2 regions of the Erwinia sp. HDF1-3R genome follow, and region 1 is predicted to be linked to the other one. Evidence: predicted binding sites of a transcription regulator. Region 1 holds the regulator's gene; the other holds the start of a gene.
What was found. Region 1 encodes LexA, which represses DNA repair genes until DNA is damaged. Its sites were predicted from a motif close to TNCTGTATGTACATACAGNA; they were not measured.
Positions count from the first base shown of each region.

Region 2: a site for LexA is predicted at 2,157-2,176, ahead of sulA (SOS-induced cell division inhibitor SulA). Genes of this name have one in related genera too.

Region 1 covers NZ_CP155071.1:423,812-430,332, forward strand. Annotated here, with positions in the region: gene plsB (glycerol-3-phosphate 1-O-acyltransferase PlsB) at 1-1,686, opposite strand, end outside; gene AAGR22_RS01870 (diacylglycerol kinase) at 1,815-2,183, shown strand; gene lexA (transcriptional repressor LexA) at 2,291-2,899, shown strand; gene dinF (MATE family efflux transporter DinF) at 3,037-4,368, shown strand; gene AAGR22_RS01885 (CsbD family protein) at 4,615-4,824, shown strand; gene zur (zinc uptake transcriptional repressor Zur) at 5,016-5,534, opposite strand; gene AAGR22_RS01895 (conjugal transfer protein TraF) at 6,012-6,521, shown strand, end outside.
Region 2 covers NZ_CP155071.1:1,895,054-1,901,574, reverse strand. Annotated here, with positions in the region: gene yccS (YccS family putative transporter) at 1-1,355, shown strand, start outside; gene AAGR22_RS08705 (TfoX/Sxy family DNA transformation protein) at 1,374-1,982, opposite strand; gene sulA (SOS-induced cell division inhibitor SulA) at 2,197-2,712, shown strand; gene ompA (porin OmpA) at 3,061-4,131, shown strand; gene matP (macrodomain Ter protein MatP) at 4,196-4,651, opposite strand; gene AAGR22_RS08685 (Lon protease family protein) at 4,836-6,521, shown strand, end outside.

The DNA.
Region 1 (6,521 bases):
GTAGGGCACGTTGCGCAGTAGCTGTACGTAGCACTCGAGCTGTGCAATCAGCTGTTCACGCGTCATCGAGCGCTGGCGCGAGGCCAGCAGGGCGGTGACGCAGAGGTTCATGGCGTTAGCCGCTCCGGCGTTGTTTATACGCATCATCACCTGCGAGGCGATGTCGTTAACCGCGGGAGTGAGCCAGGCGGGACGCTGCGCTTCGATAGGATCGATGGCGTCGCGCCATTCCGGGACGCGCTGATTCAGATAAGTGACCAGCGGCAGCGGCTCGCCAAAGTTGACGTAACCCTGGCCCAGGTTGCGCAGCTTGCGTAACCCGCGCACCATCTGTAAAAAGCCCTCTTTCTCTTTGGTCGCGCCACGCAGTTCCTTCGCATAGGTGCCCACCTCCATAACGTGTTCATAGCCGATATAGATCGGCACCAGCGTTATTGGACGGTTGCCGCCGCGCAGCATGGCCTGAATGGTCATCGACAGCGTGCCGGTTTTCGGATCAAGAAGGCGACCAGTACGCGAACGTCCGCCCTCAACGAAATACTCGACCGAGTAGCCGCGGGTGAACAGCTCGCCCAGATACTCGCGGAATACCGTGGAGTAGAGTTTGTTGCCCTTAAAGGTACGGCGGATAAAGAACGCGCCCAGGCGGCGGAATATCGGCCCGGCAGGCCAGAAGTTCAGATTGATCCCGGCAGCAATGTGCGGCGGTACCAGCCCCTGATGATAGAGCACGTAGGAGAGCAGCAGATAGTCCATATGGCTGCGATGGCAGGGAACATAGACTATCTCGTGTCCATCCTGTGCCAGCTGGCGTACGCGCTCGCCGCCGTTAACGTTAATACCCTGATAAAGCTTGCTCCACGTCCAGCCCATAATGCGGTCGGTCAGGCGTATCGCTTCATAAGAGAAGTCGGCGGCAATCTCCTCCATCAGCTCAACGGCATTCTGCTGAGCCTTTTCAAAGGGGATTTTTTTGCTGCGCGCTTCGTCCTCTACTGCTTTAGCAATCGCCCTGGACTGCAGAAGCCTGTTGAACAGGTCCTGGCGAACGGGCAGGCGCGGCCCAACGGCGGCCAGGCGCTGGCGGGCGAAATGCATGCGCGCCACGCGAGCCAGCTTCTGAGCAATGGTTTTATCGGTGCCGTGCTCCGTTGCCATGCGCCGCAGAGAGAGCATCGGCGAAAAGCGCACGAAGCTGTCACGGCCCAGCCACAGTACGGCGAAGAACTTTTGAATGCCGTTAAGCACGCGAAGATGGGGCTGACTCTCGCCCTGAACCTCACGGCCAGGGGCGCGGCCAAACATCACCGATACCGGGACCATCTGCACGTCCAGCAGCGGGTTGCTGCGGTGCAGATCCAGATATTCGTGAAACAGCTTCACCGATTCAATATTCGGCACAAAATAGGGGAATACGCGCGGACCGTCATGAATAAAGACATGGCGGGGCAGCACTGTCCCATCGATTTCCAGCGGATCTAAGGGATCGGGGAGATCCTGTTTGCGACACTGTTCACGTAGCGCGAGCAGATCGGCCTTTGAATCGTAAGGCAGCACATACATAATAGGGCGCGACGTATCAAGCCCCAGTTCAGCGACCGGCTCGGCGGGGATCGCCTTACTCTTTAGTAAGAATTTAACCGGTAAATTCAATAGGTTATAATATAAATTACGCCAACCTGACATAGACAACATGAAGCCTCTTGTTAGCAAAGCGCGGCAAGCATACCAGAAAGCGCCAGTGAGATCTGTGGTGTTGCAAAATGTGCGCCACTCAGACATTGACGTTAAACAGTTCAAAGGGTTCCCTCATTATGACAAATAACGTCACCGGATTGACCAGAATTATCAAGGCCGCAGGTTATTCGTGGCAGGGACTGCGTGCGGCATGGCAGAACGAGGCGGCTTTTCGTCAGGAAGCCATTGTGGCGCTTGTCGCCATCGTGCTGGCCTGCTGGCTGGACGTGACGCCGATAACCCGGGTGCTGCTGATCGGTTCGGTGGTGCTGGTAGTCGTGGTTGAACTGCTTAACAGCGCCATAGAAGCGATAGTGGACCGCATCGGCAGTGAGCGGCACCCGCTGGCAGGCCGCGCAAAGGATATGGGTTCAGCGGCAGTGCTGCTGACTATTCTTATGGCGATGACCACCTGGCTGATGTTGTTAGTGCCACATATGCGATAGACGTTCCAGAATCAGACAAACTGCTGTTTTTTGTCCATCTTTAGGTTTTCAACGCGCAAATACCTGTATATACTCACAGTCGACTGTATAAACAACCAGGGGGCGGGATGAAAGCACTAACGGTAAGACAGCAACAGGTTTATGACCTGATACGCGCCCATATTAACCAGACCGGCATGCCGCCAACGCGGGCAGAAATTGCCGCTCAGCTTGGCTTCCGCTCGCCAAATGCGGCGGAAGAACATCTCAAGGCACTGGCACGTAAAGGCGTAATTGAGATTGTGTCCGGTGCCTCGCGCGGCATTCGACTGATGATGGAAGACGAAGAAGGCCTGCCGCTGATTGGCCGCGTCGCCGCCGGTGAGCCGCTGCTGGCCCAGGAACATATCGAAGGCCACTACAAGGTTGACCCAGGTTTGTTTAAACCCAGCGCCGACTTCCTGCTGCGCGTGAGCGGCATGTCGATGAAAGATATTGGCATTATGGATGGCGATCTTCTGGCGGTTCACAAAACCCAGGAAGTGCGTAACGGCCAGGTTGTGGTTGCACGTATTGATGATGAAGTTACCGTCAAACGGCTGAAAAAGCAGGGCAATACGGTCCATCTTCTGCCTGAAAACAGCGATTTCGAGCCGATCGTCGTCGATCTTCGCCAGCAGACCCTGTCGATTGAAGGTCTTGCCGTGGGTGTGATCCGTAACGGTAACTGGGTTTGATAACCGTTTTATCCGTTCTAACTGACTGTTAACTGACGCGCCGCCTCGCCAGCGCGTCAGTTTATCGTTGGCTACCACTCAGCAGACGATGTGTATGACAGTGACTTGCGCAGACACCCGTCGCGCAGTGGATACCGATGCGATTTTTAAACGCTGCTGACAAAAGCCTCTGGCGGCTTGCGCTGCCGATGATCCTCTCAAATATTACCGTGCCGCTGCTGGGGCTGGTCGATACCGCTGTCATTGGCCACCTCGATAAGCCTGTCTATCTTGCGGGCGTCGCGATCGGCACCACCATCACCAGCTTCCTGTTTATGCTGCTGCTTTTTCTGCGTATGAGCACCACCGGACTGACCGCTCAGGCTTTCGGTGCCGGCGACAACGCCGAGCTTGCACGCGCGCTTATGCAGCCTCTCTGCATTGCGCTGGCGGCCGGACTGGCTTTTATCGCGTTGCAATCCCCTCTTACGCATCTGGCGCTGACGCTGGTCGGCGGCGATCCTGACGTGCAGTACCAGGCATCACTGTTTATGCATATCCGCTGGCTCAGCGCGCCTGCCACGCTGGCGAACCTCGTGCTGCTGGGGTGGCTGCTTGGCGTTCAGTATGCCCGCGCGCCCGTCATCCTGCTGGTTGTGGGCAATCTGGTGAATATTTTGCTCGATCTCTGGCTGGTGATCGGGCTGAAGTGGGGTGTCCAGGGGGCGGCTACGGCTACGGTTATCGCGGAATACTGTTCGCTGGCCGTCGGGTTGCTGCTCGTCTGGCGCGTAATGAAGATGCGTGGCATTCCGACGGCGCTGCTAAAAAGCGCATGGCGGGGCGGGCCTGGACGTTTGTTCAGGCTTAGCCGGGATATCATGCTGCGTTCTCTGCTGCTTCAACTCTGCTTCCTTTCGTTAACAGTACTGGGCGCACGGCTGGGGGGCGACATCGTCGCGGTCAATGCCGTACTGCTGATGTTCCTGACCTTTACGGCTTACGCGCTGGATGGGTTTGCTTATGCCGTTGAAGCCTGCTCGGGCGAGGCCTTTGGCGCGCGCGACAGGCAGAGGCTGCTGCTGGTATGGCACGCTGCATGCCGTCAGGCGGGATGGGTCGCGCTGTTTTTCTCACTGCTCTATGCCTTTGCCGGGCCTTATATTGTCGCATTGCTTACCTCGATCCCTGCTTTACAGCACCAGGCGGATCGCTACCTGATTTGGCAGGTCCTTCTGCCGGTATGCGGCGTCTGGTGTTACCTGCTGGATGGCATGTTTATCGGTGCAACCCGCGCCGCAGAGATGCGTAACAGCATGGCACTGGCGGCGCTGGGTTATGGCCTGACCCTGATTAGCGTTCCGGTGCTGGGGAATCACGGTCTGTGGCTGGCGATGACGGTTTTTCTGCTGTTAAGAGGGCTAACGCTGGGCGCGATATGGCGGCGGCACCAGCGCAACGGAACGTGGTTTTTGCCTCCGGGTCAGTGACATGTATCTTGCATTTCCTGGTTAATCTTTGATAAAAAAGAGTTTTTTACCTGCCGGGTCAGGAATAGTCTTAATCTGCCGCTTATTATCGTGTCGTTCCGTGCAATCCCCTCATCTTCTACTACAATTATCGTTAGGTTAAGCAGTTGAGCAGCGTTTTATATTGCTGCCAGGCGTTATGCTTAGACGATTGTACTAAATCTATTACACCTAACGCTCTTTACACTCAAAGTCAGGAGACACAAGATGAATAAAGATGAAGCCGGCGGTAACTGGAAACAGTTGAAGGGTAAAGTGAAAGAAAAATGGGGCAAGCTGACCGATGACGACATGACCGTCGTAGAAGGTAAACGCGATCAGCTGGTCGGTAAAATTCAGGAGCGCTATGGCTACGCAAAAGACCAGGCTGAGAAAGAAGTCAGCGACTGGGAAAGCCACAATAATCACCGCTTCTGATAAGTAAGTTCTTTTCTCTGACAGCATTAAAGCGTTTCAGGAAGATACTCCTACCCAGGCACATGGACTGTGCCGCTTAAACTCCGCAATCCCTTTTGAACCTTTACCAACACCTCACCTGAGCAGCGACCTGCAATCTGTACCTCGTCACTGGCCTGATTATATTTTTGGGAGCGTTTCTCTCATTCCGGTTAGCGTCCGCGCTTTTTACCGGCAGTCTGGGTGTGATCGTGGTGGCAATTGTCCTGATGGGTACAGGCCTCAACCTCGCTACAGTCCCGACATAATCCATGCGTTTCGATGATGCTATGGGACAGGGTAAAGCCTGAGTTAAGGGCCAGCGTATTCAGGATATTTTCCACCCCTTCCGCGTGCTTCTCGGCGACAGACCCGCAGCGATCGCAGATCAGCATGGCAGAGGTGTGGGAGGGTTGCTCAAAATGATGGCAGACAACGTAGCTGTTGGTCGACTCAACGCGATGAACAAATCCCTGTTCCAGCAGAAAATCCAGCGCGCGATAGACGGTAGGGGGCTTAGCCTGAGGTTCCGTGGTGCGCAGCAGATCAAGCAAATCGTAGGCGCTAATGGCCCCGTGCTGTCCGCTCATTAGCCGCAACACTTCCAGACGCTGAGGCGTCAGTCTTACATTACGCTGCTGACAAAGTGATTCCGCCTGTGACAGGATTTTTTCAGCACTGCTAATGGTCATTTTTCTTCCCCCTCACGCCAGATCGAATTGTTATGTTATCACGCCCGCCACAAAACGCCGAATCTCCTCGCGCCCCTCTTTTGTTGATTAACCGTCAAGGGTAAGCCGCTGAAAAAATTCCAGAAATGATTGGTATTTGACTAAAGTGGCTATCATTAAGCACTCTTAATCTGTCAGAGCATTTGGGGATATGACGTAAAAGGTCTATAAAACATCGTTTATGTAATTTGCAGCCACAAACGTTACTGACTACCTTGAGATAAGGAATAGCGGCATTTTAAGCGTAAAGGATTGAGATACCGGGCTAAACGATTAGTGTGATAACAGATAAATAAATCGGCAATGAGCTGATAAGCCCACGCATTGTTATTTACTTCACGGCAATGAATAGCTGCCTCTGTGTCCATTATGCAGGCAGTCGCACTCTTCTCGCTTACGTTAAGCGCTTTTTCCTTTTCTGGATGGGTCTACGGTAAAATGATTAAATTGATCGGTAAGTTGAACAGGCTGTCCCGGCCTGCGGTTTTCCCCGTATTGTTCCTTGCTCCTCTGAGCGCTCTTGCTGCCGGTAATTATTATGATGCGCGTAATGATGCAATGGGGGGAACGGGCGTCGCCTCTTCCACCTACGGCACGGCGGTGCTGGCTAACCCGGCGCTGATGACAAAAGCTCAGCCCGATGATGACGTCAGTATCATTCTGCCCGCTGCCGGATTACAGGTAACGGACAAAAATAAGCTGATTGATAAAGTCGATGACCTGACCGACAGCGTCGATCGTTATAAGGATATTGCCAGCAGTGGCGCCTTCAACTTTGCCGACTACCCGAAAATCCAGAGTGCCGCGGGCGATCTTGCCAGCCAGCTGCGTCACATAAAGGGCAATGAAGCCTCCGGCACCGCAGGCGCCGCCTTTGCCGTCACCATCCCGAATGAACAGCTACCGTTTGCCTTTGTGACCAAAGCCTACGGCACGGCACACATTACT
Region 2 (6,521 bases), 1.5 Mb from region 1:
TGCGTCAGGAGTATCGCTACAGCGATATTCTTTTCCGCTTTCAGCGCCTGCTATCCATGCAGGCCGGTGCCTGCCGTCAGTTGGCCAACTGTATTTTGATGCGGGAAACTTACCAGCACGATGGCCGGTTTGAGCGGGTGTTTGTTCATCTTCAGGCCGCGCTGGACAGGCTAAAGAACACACAGCCCGCCAGTGGTGAAGTAAAAGCCATGCACTATTTGCTGAACAATTTGCGGGCCGTCGACGCACAGCTGGCCACAATCGAATCCGAACAGCTTCAGGCTGCTGGCACGCAAAGCCACGACAGCACGCTTTCCAGTGAAGGACTCACGGGCTGGGCCGATATCAGGCTGCGGCTGAGTCGACACCTTTCCCCTGAATCGCCTTTATTCAGACACGCCGTTCGCATGTCACTTCTGCTCTGCGCAGGTTATACCTTTATTCAGGTAACCGGACTTCAACATGGCTACTGGATACTGCTAACCAGTCTGTTTGTTTGCCAGCCTAATTACAATGCCACCAAAAGACGGCTGGCTCTGCGTATCGCGGGCACAGTTATCGGTATCATCATCGGCCTGCCGCTGCTGTGGCTGGTGCCTTCGGTTGAGGGGCAACTGATCCTTATCGTGGTGACCGGCGTACTGTTTTTCGCCTTCCGCCAGTCTCAGTATGCCCATGCAACCATGTTTATTACCTTACTGGTACTGTTTTGCTTCAATCTACTGGGCGAGGGATTTGAAGTCGCTCTGCCGAGAATTATTGATACGCTGCTCGGATGCGCGCTCGCCTGGCTGGCCGTTGCCTTTATCTGGCCCGACTGGCGCTTCAGGCGGCTCTCCGCCGTCGCTGAGCAGGCGGTAAGCGCCAACTGTCGCTATCTTGATGCCATCCTGGTGCAATACCATCAGGGTAAAGATAATCGCCTTGCTTATCGCATTGCGCGCCGTGATGCGCATAACAGCGACGCTGAGCTGGCATCCGTCGTGTCGGCGATTTCTGCCGAGAAAAATGCGGATGCCCCCCTGCGGGAAGCGGCCTTTCGCCTGATGTGTCTGAATCACTCCTTTCTCAGCTATATCTCGGCGCTGGGCGCTCACCGGGAAAAAATTCAGCATGAACTGATGCTGAAAGTACTGGAGGATGCTGTCTGCTATGTTGACGACGTGCTACAGGTTAAAAGCGTTGATGAGGTAAAAGCCACAGACGCACTGGCATGCCTTTCTGAGCGAATTGAAACCATGGAAGCCGACCCGGAGACGAAAGAGCCTCTCATTCTGCAACAGGTCGGCTTACTTATTGCGCTCCTACCCGAACTAGCGCAGCTGAGAAAGCAGGTCCTCATTAATAAGATTTAGGGGTATCCGTACCTTCATTCATTGCGGGCACCGGAGCGTCATCCGGTGCCACTCCCGAAGTTCTTCTTTAATATCATCAGGCAGCGCCTGATGATGACGCCCCAGTATCGCCCCCTGAAGCGCAAACAGGACGCTGATACTGAGGTTCTTATTACAGGCCCGGAGCTTCAGCCAGCTCTCCTTCGCCCCCTGTTCCCTCAGCATTTGTACGCTGCTGATCCCTACCCTTCTCAGTTCGAGTTCAAGACGTAAGCTCAGGTTGGGCAGATCCTTCAGTCTCCGGTTCTGTAAAACCCCTTCACGATGCTTACGCGCCCCCTGCAGGCAAAGTTTGGACAAAGCGATCAGTTGCTCCTGCTGGGACCAGAGCGCCGGATCAACACGATAATAATCCAGCGTCACCGGTATTCCTCTTTTGTTGAAACAGAGAGGTTCCATCTGGCGCTCAACCAGATAGGGCTTAGCCTGTTCACAGGCACGCAGATAAAGTTCCCCCTCCGCGATGAGCGCAAAAACCACTTTCCCCACTGACAGGCTGTAACCGCCAAACTGGCTGCGACTGTCGATATCGCCCAATGCGGCAAGGTCACGCTTAGCCTGCTCAATTTTTACTTTTGAATCATGCATTTCTCTCTCCTTGTGCCAAAGCCGTCCTTACGTAAAACTTTTTCTTTGCTGCGCTGTAGAAAGTATGCAATCGACGTTAAGGGTTCAATGAATAATTGCCTGGAAGGACATTTACGTTTCTTTTTTGCGAGGCATTTTCAAAAAAATAAGGTTGATCTTTATCCACCTGGCCTATACTGTATATTCATACAGTAACCCTGGGGGCGAAGCCATTATGTATACTCATTCTCTGAAGCCACGTGTTCGCACCGCTGCTTTTAATTCAACTCCAGCCTGTGCCGGTGACACATCTCAGACTGAGGGCGCAACGGGCCTGATCAGCGAAATGATCTACAGTGAAAACCAGCCAGGCATGACGCAAATGCTGTTACTGCCTCTGCTTCAGCAGCTTGGTACGCAATCGCGCTGGCAGCTATGGCTAACGCCTCAGCAAAAATTGAGCCGCAGCTGGCTAATGCAATCGGGTTTACCGTTGGATAAAGTCATGCAGGTGAGTCAGTCAGGCGCTATCACTACCGTTGAAGCGATGATTAAAGCGCTGCAAACCGGCAATTACAGTGTGGTTTTAGGCTGGTTGCCCGGTGAAATTACGCTGGAAGATCGCCTCAGACTTCAGCATGCGGCCTCCGCAGGAAATGCTCTGGGATTGATCATGCGGCCCGATCGGGCAAAAATCGTTACCTCCAGACCGTGCAACGGGATAAAAATTCACTCTACTTTGTATCATTAAGTAAAAATAAGAATTTTCTCATGATTATTTTCCACCAGGCCCGCGAATATCGGCTGATAATGGGCTGGCGCGGCACAACAATGGTTTAGCAGCTCTCAAAATCTCTTCTTTTAGGATGAAACCTGTCCACAAATGTGAAAATTTGTGTGTGGAAGGAACTTTTTTTGCTGTTGTCGCTCACATCATACTTGTAACTTTGCTGGTACGTTGTAGACTTTACGTCGCCAGGGTGCTCAATAACCACCATTTTTTGGATGAGTCACAATCGAGCTTCATAACCCGGCGAAGGATTTAATCAAAGAGCTAATGAAAGCTCATTGCCTATTTGGATGATAACGAGGCGCAAAAATGAAAAAGACAGCTATCGCAATTGCAGTGGCACTGGCTGGCTTCGCTACCGTAGCGCAGGCCGCCCCGAAAGATAACACCTGGTACACCGGTGCTAAACTGGGCTGGTCTCAGTACCACGACACTGGTTACTACGGTAACGGTTATTCCAACAATGATGGCCCAACTCACGAGAGCCAGCTTGGCGCTGGTGCATTCGGTGGTTATCAGGCTAATCAGTACCTGGGCTTCGAACTGGGTTATGACTGGCTGGGTCGTATGCCTCACAAAGGCAACAACGTAAACGGCGCATTCAAAGCACAGGGCATTCAGCTGGCTGCTAAACTGAGCTACCCAATTGCTGACGATCTGGACGTTTATACACGTCTGGGTGGTATGGTATGGCGTGCAGACTCTACTCAGCAGAACACCCTGACTGGCAACCGTATCAGCGACCACGACACCGGCGTTTCTCCGCTGGCAGCTGTTGGTGTTGAATACGCACTGACCAAAAACTGGGCAACCCGTCTGGACTACCAGTGGGTTAACAACATCGGTGATGCAGGTACCGTTGGTACGCGTCCTGATAACGCCATGCTGAGCGTTGGTGTTTCTTACCGTTTCGGTCAGGATGATGCTGCTCCAGCTCCGGCTCCAGCACCTGCTCCGGCTCCAGTTGTTGAAACCAAGCGTTTCACCATGAAGTCTGACGTTCTGTTCACCTTCAACAAGGCTACTCTGAAGCCAGAAGGTCAGCAGGCTCTGGATCAGCTGTACACCCAGCTGAGCTCACTGGATCCTAAAGACGGTTCAGTCGTCGTTCTGGGCTTCACAGACCGCATCGGTTCTGAGCAGTACAACCAGAAGCTGTCTGAGAAACGTGCTCAGTCCGTCGTTGACTACCTCGTTTCTAAAGGCATCCCATCTAACAAGATCTCTGCACGCGGTATGGGCGAATCTAACCCAGTTACCGGCAACACCTGTGACAGCGTGAAAGGCCGTAAGGCTCTGATCGACTGCCTGTCTCCGGACCGTCGCGTAGAAATCGAAGTTAAAGGTATCAAAGACGTTGTAACTCAGCCACAGAGCTAAGTTCTTTCTTTGATAAAAAAACCCCGCTCCGGCGGGGTTTTCTTTTTATAACTCTTGCTGGAATTTAGTCTGGCTTACCTAATATGGCCTTAAGATCCTGCCTGAGAGATGACATCTGGTTCGCGTACTGCTCTTTTCTTTCCGCATCCTCAATCAACTGCACGATGGTTTCTGAAAGCGTGCTGCTTCTCCGCTGGGCCAGCCCCGCCAGTCGCTGCCAGACCAGATATTCCAGATCGATCGACTTTTTACGGGTGTGCTGGTGCTCAGCGTTGAAATGCCGTTTGCGACGAGCGCGAATGGTCTGCTTCATTCTGTTTTCAAGCGCAGGATTAATATGCTTACTTATCCAGATAAGCACATCAACCGGTCGGTTTTCCATAGCCAGAAGTTCGTCGACAGCAACCTGTGCCGCGCTGTTTTCCAGATAGCGCGTAATCGCCTCACCCTCCCGGTGTTTTTTTACCAGGTATTTCCATTTCCAACCGCTTTCAAGATTTTCCAGTTGCTGATATTTCATCGGAATCTCATGCTGACTTCATAACGGGTTAAGAATAACAGTTTTTAACGCGCAGCCGCACACAAAACAAGGATGTTATCTCTATTGCGATCTGAACATGATGTGAAACACATGTCCCCGGTGCTTAACAGGCTGAAATCTTGTATAATGCCGCTTTTACTCATTTTAGAAAAATACGATAACTTTGACCAATAACAGATTAGAATGGCGTGCTTTACAGCCCGATATCGAAAGCGTCCAGCCCCTTTTTTCGCAGGCTTTTGAAGCCGACGGCAGCTGTTTTGCTCTGGTGCAAGCGCGCCTGTTTAACGGTCTGAGCCTGCTTCTGCAAACGCCAGCGGCATTTCCGCTGATGTTAATCAAGACGCCAGAAAATATTGAATATCAAAAACTTCTGCAGGACGAGCTCACCCGCCTCGCTGAGGAGGATGACGATTCGCTCTATGGCGGTCACTATCAGGTAGAGGGGATGTCAGTTAGCTGGCAGCCTGCCGTCACTCCTGAAGATAATTTCGCCAGCACGGGCGGTATTCATCGTGCAGACTGGATTGAAGCTGAAGAGCTATTTGGCTGCATTCGTCTGCAGCAGACAACTCTTATTCCCGAACCCGGCCTGGTTCACAAGGCTAACGGCGGCACGCTGATTCTCTCGCTGCGCGCACTACTGGCTCAGCCCCTGCTCTGGCTCCGACTGAAAAAGATCATGGCCACCGGTCAGTTCGACTGGCATTCTCCTGATGAAACCCGCCCGTTACCCGCGGCTATACCTTCAATGCCGATGCAGTTCCGTCTGGTCCTCACCGGCGATCGCGATGTACTGGCGGATTTCCAGGAAATGGAGCCCGAACTCGCCGCTCTCTCACTTTATGGCGAATTCGAAGATAATATTCAAATCGTCGATGCCGAAGAGTTCACCCTCTGGCTGAGATGGTTTAGTGACATCGCCGTTAGTCATGATTATGGGCCGATCAAAGAAGATTTTTGGCCGGTAATGATCCGTGAAGCCGTGCGTTACACCGGCGATCAGGACACGTTACCGCTCTGTCCCGCCTGGATCTCACGCCAGCTCCATGAAGCAGCGATGTACAGCGCGGATAGCAGCCTGAGCGGGGAAAATATTCTTAATGCCCTGGAAATGCGCGAGTGGCGCGAGGGTTTTCTGGCCGAGCGCGTGCGGGATGAAATTCTTCTCGATCAGATAGTCGTAGAGACGGAAGGCGAAATGATTGGGCAGATCAATGCCCTGTCAGTGATTGAGTTCCCAGGCCATCCCCGCGCCTTCGGCGAACCGTCGCGCATCAGCTGCGTGGTTCACGTTGGCGACGGCGAGTTTACCGACGTGGAGCGCAAAGCCGAACTGGGTGGCAATATCCATGCGAAGGGCATGATGATCATGCAGGCGTGGTTGATTGCGGAGTTAGAACTGGAACAGCAGCTGCCCTTCTCGGCATCAGTGGTATTTGAACAGTCCTACTCGGAAGTTGACGGCGATAGCGCCTCCCTGGCTGAACTCTGCGCGTTAATCAGCGCACTCTCCAGCCAGCCGCTGACTCAACAAATTGCCGTTACCGGTTCGGTCGATCAGTTTGGTCGCGTGCAGGCGGTCGGCGGACTGAATGAAAAGATTGAAGGCTTCTTCCATATCTGTAATCAGCGTGACCTTAACGGTAAGCAGGGGGTTATTATCCCCGCCGCTAACGTGCGTCATCTCTCCCTACAGCAGGACGTAGTGGATGCAGTACGGGAAGAAAAATTTCATATCTGGGCAGTGGACAGCGTGGATGAAGCCCTGCCTTTACTGACCGGCGCAGAATGGGACAAAGAAGAAGGCCCCTGCCTGTTACGGACCATACAGGAGCGCATTGCGCAA